Regions from separate parts of the Blautia sp. MB18-30 genome, predicted to be linked through region 2. Evidence: predicted binding sites of a transcription regulator. Region 2 holds the regulator's gene; the other holds the start of a gene.

Region 1 (3,422 bases), on a different contig from region 2:
GTGGCCGCTGTAAACTACAGGAAGCCGGAGCGAGCTTCCAGACAGGGAGGAAAGAAATCATCATGATGAAAGATTTTACTATCAGCAATATGCTGGATCTGAATGAGACCATTGCAGCAGAGCTTTTTGAGGGAAAAACCTATCCGTGGGAGGTTCTTCCGGAGATCGGAGATTTCATTATCAAGCTGGGAAAAACACTGGATCCTTCTGAATATGAGGAGAAGGGCGAAAATGTATGGATCGCAAGATCCGCTACAGTTGCGCCGACTGCAAGTATCACCGGACCGGCTATCATTGGCAGAGACGCCGAGGTGCGCCACTGTGCGTTTATCCGCGGCAAGGCTATCGTTGGTGAGGGCGCAGTTGTGGGAAATTCCACAGAGCTTAAGAATGCAGTGCTGTTTAACAAGGTTCAGGTTCCCCATTATAATTATGTTGGAGATGCTGTGCTGGGATATAAGTCCCACATGGGTGCCGGATCGATCTGTTCCAACGTAAAATCAGACAAGAAGCTGGTTGTCGTAAAAGACGGGGATGAAGAGATCGAAACCGGTCTTAAGAAATTCGGAGCGATGCTCGGAGATCATGTTGAAGTCGGATGCGGTTCTGTGCTGAATCCCGGTACTGTGATCGGACGGAATTCTAATATCTACCCGCTGTCACCGGTACGTGGATGTGTTCCTGCAGATTCCATTTATAAAAATGCAAAAGAAATCGTAAAGAAAAAATAAGAAACAGATTCTTCTGGACACGCATTTAGGCTGCACTTTTGAGAGAGTGCAGCTTTTTTTGATGGGGTGATGGATGCAACAGTATTGGTCGTGGAAGGATGAACCGACCGGGAGCGGGCGGGATTAAGATAAAAACAAAAGCTGTCGAAGTATGACCAGTCCTATAATATGGACTGGGTAAAACCAGTAAAAGAAATATTTTGCTGATTTTCCGCGGATGAAGCCTCTTTTTCCATTGTACAGGTTAATGGACAGAAAGGCAAAGGAGGCTCTCCATTCATAGTAAAGCCAGCAGCTTCCGAGGATTGCCTGGCCTGGTTTATCGTTTCGCATATAGTATATGATCAGCAGGAAGATATACCCCCGCCATCCATAGTCTGCTTTCAGAAAAATGGAAACAACAAGCAGTCCCAGGATGCAGAGAAGCTGCATCGAAGGTCTGGTCTGGAAATATTCGATGGCACAAAAGGCCAGATATCCGAGGAAAAGCGTAAAAAACACATTTTGTCTTTCGTAACGCAGCGTATTTGTAAACATCAGATTCCACGGAATTTCTGAGAGCAGCGCAAAAAGAAGGAGATTTCTTCCATAGAGGAACCGGCTCCGTGTATGCCGGAAGCCTTCCAGCAGGAGAAAACAGAAGATGGGAAAAGCAGCTCTTCCGATATCGCGGAAAATAAGATATACAGTATATTCTCTGCCGAAAAGTGTAAACAGGATTTTCTGTGCAGGCTGATACATACTGAGCAGCACAGCTCCGATATGATCGATCAGCATGGTGATGACCGCGATCATCTTCAGAGCGCTTCCGCTGAGAATGCGGTATTTTTCTGGAAAAACAGAATCCACAGATGCATTCATGAAAAATATACCTCCAGGGTTAAACTTGCTAATATATTATCACATACATACAGCAGTTGCCAGAAATATTTGACAGTTAGGCATGCAATACTGCCGGAATACCTACCAATATTATGCGTTTTATGGCAAAATTTTATCAAATATGACTGGACGAAACAACGGTTTTGTGAGAAAATAGCCATAGGGTGTTATCGAACTTTTTTTCTCAATAACATCGGTCAATCTATACTTGAAAGGAGTTTTAAAATGATTTATTCACGCGAAGTAGAAGAAATGTGTCCAGTGGCACAGGGCGTACATCATGGTGCCGCTCCGATCCCGGAAGAAGCAAAATGGGTTCAGGCAAAAGAAGTAAAGGATATCTCCGGATTTACACACGGTGTTGGCTGGTGTGCTCCGCAGCAGGGTGCTTGTAAGCTTTCCCTTAACGTTAAAGAGGGAATCATCCAGGAGGCACTTGTTGAGACAATCGGATGTTCAGGAATGACTCACTCTGCAGCTATGGCTTCTGAGATCCTTCCAGGACTTACCGTTATGGAGGCACTGAACACAGACCTTGTATGTGATGCAATCAATACAGCTATGAGAGAGCTTTTCCTTCAGATCGTTTACGGACGTTCCCAGTCTGCATTCTCCGAGGACGGACTTGCAGTAGGCGCTGGTCTTGAGGACCTTGGAAAAGGACTTCGTTCTCAGGTTGGTACAATGTATGGAACTCTGAAAAAAGGACCTCGTTACCTTGAGATGGCTGAGGGTTATGTTACAGGTATCGCTCTTGATGAGAACGATGAGATCATCGGATATCAGTTCGTAAGCCTTGGAAAAATGACTGACTTCATTAAGAAAGGTGATGACCCGAACACAGCATGGGAGAAAGCAAAAGGTCAGTACGGCCGTGTTGCAGATGCTGTTAAGATCATCGACCCAAGAAAAGAGTAATTACACTTCGTAAGGTAAAAATATCAGGAGGTTACAGGAAATGGCTTTATTTGAATCATATGAGAGACGAATTGACAAGATCAATTCTGTTTTAAACAGCTATGGAATCGCTTCTATCGAAGAAGCTGAGAAAATCACTAAAGACGCAGGACTGAACGTTTACGATCAGATCAAAGGCATTCAGCCGATCTGCTTCGAGAACGCTTGTTGGGCTTACACAGTAGGTGCAGCTATCGCGATCAAAAAAGGCTGCAGAAGAGCCGCTGACGCAGCAGCAGCTATCGGAGAAGGCCTTCAGGCTTTCTGTATCCCGGGATCCGTTGCAGACACACGTAAAGTAGGTCTTGGACATGGAAACCTTGGAAAGATGCTTCTTGAGGAAGAGACAGACTGCTTCTGCTTCCTTGCAGGACATGAGTCTTTCGCAGCAGCTGAGGGTGCGATCGGTATCGCAGAGAAAGCAAACAAGGTTCGTAAAAAACCTCTTCGTGTTATCCTGAACGGTCTTGGAAAAGATGCTGCTCAGATCATCTCCCGTATCAACGGCTTTACATATGTAGAGACAGAGTATGATCCATATAAGAACGAGGTTAAGGAAGTATTCCGTAAATCCTATTCTGAGGGACTTCGTGCAAAGGTTAACTGCTACGGCGCTAACAGCGTTCCGGAAGGTGTTGCGATCATGTGGAAAGAGGGCGTTGACGTTTCCATCACAGGAAACTCCACAAACCCGACTCGTTTCCAGCATCCGGTAGCAGGAACATACAAAAAAGAGTGCAACGAGAAAGGCAAAAAATACTTCTCCGTTGCTTCCGGCGGTGGTACAGGACGTACACTTCATCCGGACAACATGGCAGCAGGTCCTGCTTCCTACGGTATGACTGATACACT
Region 2 (3,422 bases):
CCTTCTTTGACATTTTTATGCATTTCCTCAAAATTGTGGGCAATGGCATCCAGTGATACCAGTGCTTTTACTCTCTCGTATTTTTTCATAATCCCGACTCCTCTTCACCTATAGCTAATGCCTTGGGCAGATATTCTATGATATCTCCTGCCAGCATACTGCGCTTTCCTTTTTCAGCGGCTGCAAGATCGCCGCAAAGTCCGTGAAGATAAACACCTAACGCGGCCTTTAAAACCATGGGAGGCTGTTCCTCCGTTTTCAGATACATACATAACACTGCTGCCAGAATCCCGGAAAGCACATCTCCGCTTCCTGCAGTTGCCATTCCGGAATTACCGGAAAGATTCAGATACATCTGGCCTTTTTCATCTGCGATCAACGTACATGCATCCTTCAATACGCACACAGAGCCTGTTTCCGCAGCACATTTCAGCGCAGTATCTGCGATCTCATGCTGGATCTCCTGGATCGTTCTGCCACTGAGCCGGCTCATTTCTCCGATATGCGGTGTCAGGACTACATGCTCTCCCAGATACTGATACCACTGTGGATGTGCAGCCAGAAGGTTCAGGCCGTCCGCATCCAGGATCAGCGGCTTTTTCTCCCGGGCAGCCGCCGTGAGAAACCACTGTTCTCTCTCACGGCTGGCCACTGATGTTCCAAGTCCCGGTCCGATCACGATCACATCACACCAGGATAGAAGCTGTTCATTGGATTCCTGATCAAAGCGGCTGCAGACCATAGCCTCCGGAAGGAGTATCTGCAGTGGGATCCTGTTGGCTTCCACAGTCTGGATCTTCACCATTCCCGCACCGGCACGAAGTGCTGCACTGGCGCTTAAATAAGCGGCTCCGCACATTCCCTCACTTCCGGTCACAAAGAGCACTTTTCCGAAGGTACCCTTGTTTCCGCCGGGATCACGTTCCGGAAACAGCTTCAGATCTTTATTTTCCAGACAGGCGGCAGATGCAGTCACAGCTTCCTGCTCATAGATCCCGATATCGGCGGTAACGATCCTTCCTGCATACAGTCTTCCCGGATAAAAGCAAAGACCTCTTTTCCGGTAGGCAAATGTGACAGTCAGATCGGCGCTGAAGGCAATTCCCATTTCCAGGCCAGTATCTCCGTTCACTCCTGACGGGATGTCAACTGCGATCTTTTTGGCCCTCGCACTGTTCATCTCATGGATGATATCAGCATAATGCCCCTCGATCGGACGCGTCAGGCCTACCCCAAACACGGCATCTACTATAGTAGTATATTCACTCCACTGCGGGTTATTCACCTCCGGGACACGATAACCGGAAGCGATCTTATACTGAAGAGCTGTCTCTCTGGTCATTTTATCTTTGTTTCCGACCATATAAAACTCTACCCGGATCCCCTTCAGATGGAACAATCTGGCAACTGCGATACCGTCACCACCATTGTTTCCGCTTCCGCAGACTACCAGGATCCTTTCGTCCTTCTGGAGATACTTTTCTGTTTCCTCTACCACCTTCAGTGCCGCCCGCTCCATCAGAACCTCGGAGGGAACTCCGATCTCACGGATCGTTGTGGAGTCCAGATCCTTCATTTCTTTGCAGGTAACAAGCTTCTTCATTCTGTCTTCTGCCTCCCCTCTGTCATAGAGAAAGCTGCCGTTTCCGGCAGCTTAACAATTCTTACTTATCCACATGTTCCTGCCTGTATTTGCTGAGATTATAAGACAGTGTCATCAGACTCTCGGAAAGATGAACGTTCTCTACGATCACATCATCCGGTGTCTCAAGATCGAGATGTGCAAAATTCCAGATTGCCTTGATCCCGTTCTCTACCAGGATATCTGCCATTTCCTTGGCTTTATTCTTAGGAAGTGTCAGGATCGCGATCTCCACGTTATTCTCTCTCAGGAAAAACGGAAGCTCACTGAGCATCTGGATCTCAAGTCCACGGACTGCGATGCCCTCAAGCACAGGATTTACGTCAAAGATACCAACCAGCCTGAACCCGCGCTTCTCAAAATCCACATAATTGGCAAGTGCCTGTCCCAGATTACCGGCACCCAGGATGATCATCGGATGAACGGTATCCAGTCCCAGGATCTTACCGATCTCTGTATAAAGATAGTGTACATTATAGCCATACCCCTGCTGCCCAAAACCGCCAAAATTATTAAGATCCTGACGGATCTGAGAAGCTGTGGTATGCATCTTCTTACTTAATTCATTGGAAGAAATACGTTCTACATTATCTTCCATCAGCTCTCCTAAGTAGCGGTAATAGCGTGGCAGACGCTTAATCACCGCTTTCGAGATTTGTTTTGTCTCCACGATAGTTTTCCTCCTTACCTTACACTAGGTTAATTATAACGAATTGACATTTTCCTGTCAATTAAAGTTGTCTATTCTGTACAAATTTCTTTATATTTTTTCTAATAATTGATTTTTTCTTTGAAATCCCGGCAGTTTCCGTTATAATAGGTGGAGGATTTTTCCCTGTTCAGACATAAACAGGGGTGATTCTTTATACAGGAGGACAGTTTTTATGATTTTATCATGTCAGAATATATGCAAGGCCTTTGGCGAAAAAGTAATTTTAAATGATGCATCCTTTCACATTGAAGACCGTGAAAAGGCTGCTCTGATCGGATGCAACGGTGCAGGAAAGACCACACTGCTGCGGATCATCATGCAGGAGCTTTCTGCTGATTCCGGTACCGTGGTGCTTGCCCGGGATAAAAATATCGGCTATCTTGCCCAGTACCAGGATATCCACGGACATCATACCATCTACGAGGAGCTTCTTACCACCAAGCAGCACATCATCGATATGGAACGCCGTATCCGCAATATGGAACAGGAAATGAACACGGTGACCGGTGATGAGCTGAACCGTCTGATGGAAACCTATACCCGCCTGACCCATCAGTTTGAGCTGGAGAACGGATACGCTTACAAAAGTGAGCTGACCGGTGTCTTAAAGGGTCTCGGCTTCACAGAGGAAGATTATGACAAGCAGATTGAAACTCTTTCCGGCGGTCAGAAAACACGCGTGGCGCTGGGCAAGATGCTTCTTTCCAAGCCGGATATCCTGCTTCTGGATGAGCCAACCAATCACCTGGATATGGAAAGCATCTCCTGGCTGGAAACTTATCTTCTGAATTATCCGGGAGCTGTTTTTATCGTCTCCCATGACCGTTATTTTCTGGATAAGGTGGTCACCAAGGTCATTGAGATCGAAGCCGGACAGACCCGCGTATACAGCGGCAACTACTCTGCCTATGCTCTCAAGAAGGCTCAGCTTCGTGACGCACAGTACAAGGCATACTTAAATCAGCAGCGGGATATCAAGCATCAGGAAGCCGTTATCGCCAAGCTGAAATCCTTTAACCGTGAAAAATCCATCAAGCGTGCGGAAAGCCGTGAAAAAATGCTGGACCG

The links. Region 2 encodes Rex, which represses fermentation and respiration genes when NADH is low (regulators of the CRP and FNR family bind a similar motif). Its sites were predicted from a motif close to ATTGTTAANTANTTAACAAT; they were not measured.
Region 1: NCY57_RS15100 (iron-sulfur cluster assembly scaffold protein) is a predicted target of Rex. The motif match lies at 1,617-1,636, and genes of this name have one in related genera.

The regions. Positions count from the first base shown of each region.
Region 1 is NZ_JAMOYY010000050.1:14,234-17,655, forward strand. It holds gene NCY57_RS15085 (DNA topoisomerase) at 1-66, shown strand, start outside; gene NCY57_RS15090 (UDP-N-acetylglucosamine pyrophosphorylase) at 63-731, shown strand; gene NCY57_RS15095 (TraX family protein) at 855-1,592, opposite strand; gene NCY57_RS15100 (iron-sulfur cluster assembly scaffold protein) at 1,839-2,531, shown strand; gene NCY57_RS15105 (GGGtGRT protein) at 2,572-3,422, shown strand, end outside.
Region 2 is NZ_JAMOYY010000020.1:40,957-44,378, forward strand. It holds gene alr (alanine racemase) at 1-89, opposite strand, end outside; gene NCY57_RS10620 (NAD(P)H-hydrate dehydratase) at 86-1,603, opposite strand; gene NCY57_RS10625 (redox-sensing transcriptional repressor Rex) at 1,665-2,312, opposite strand; gene NCY57_RS10630 (ABC-F family ATP-binding cassette domain-containing protein) at 2,527-3,422, shown strand, end outside.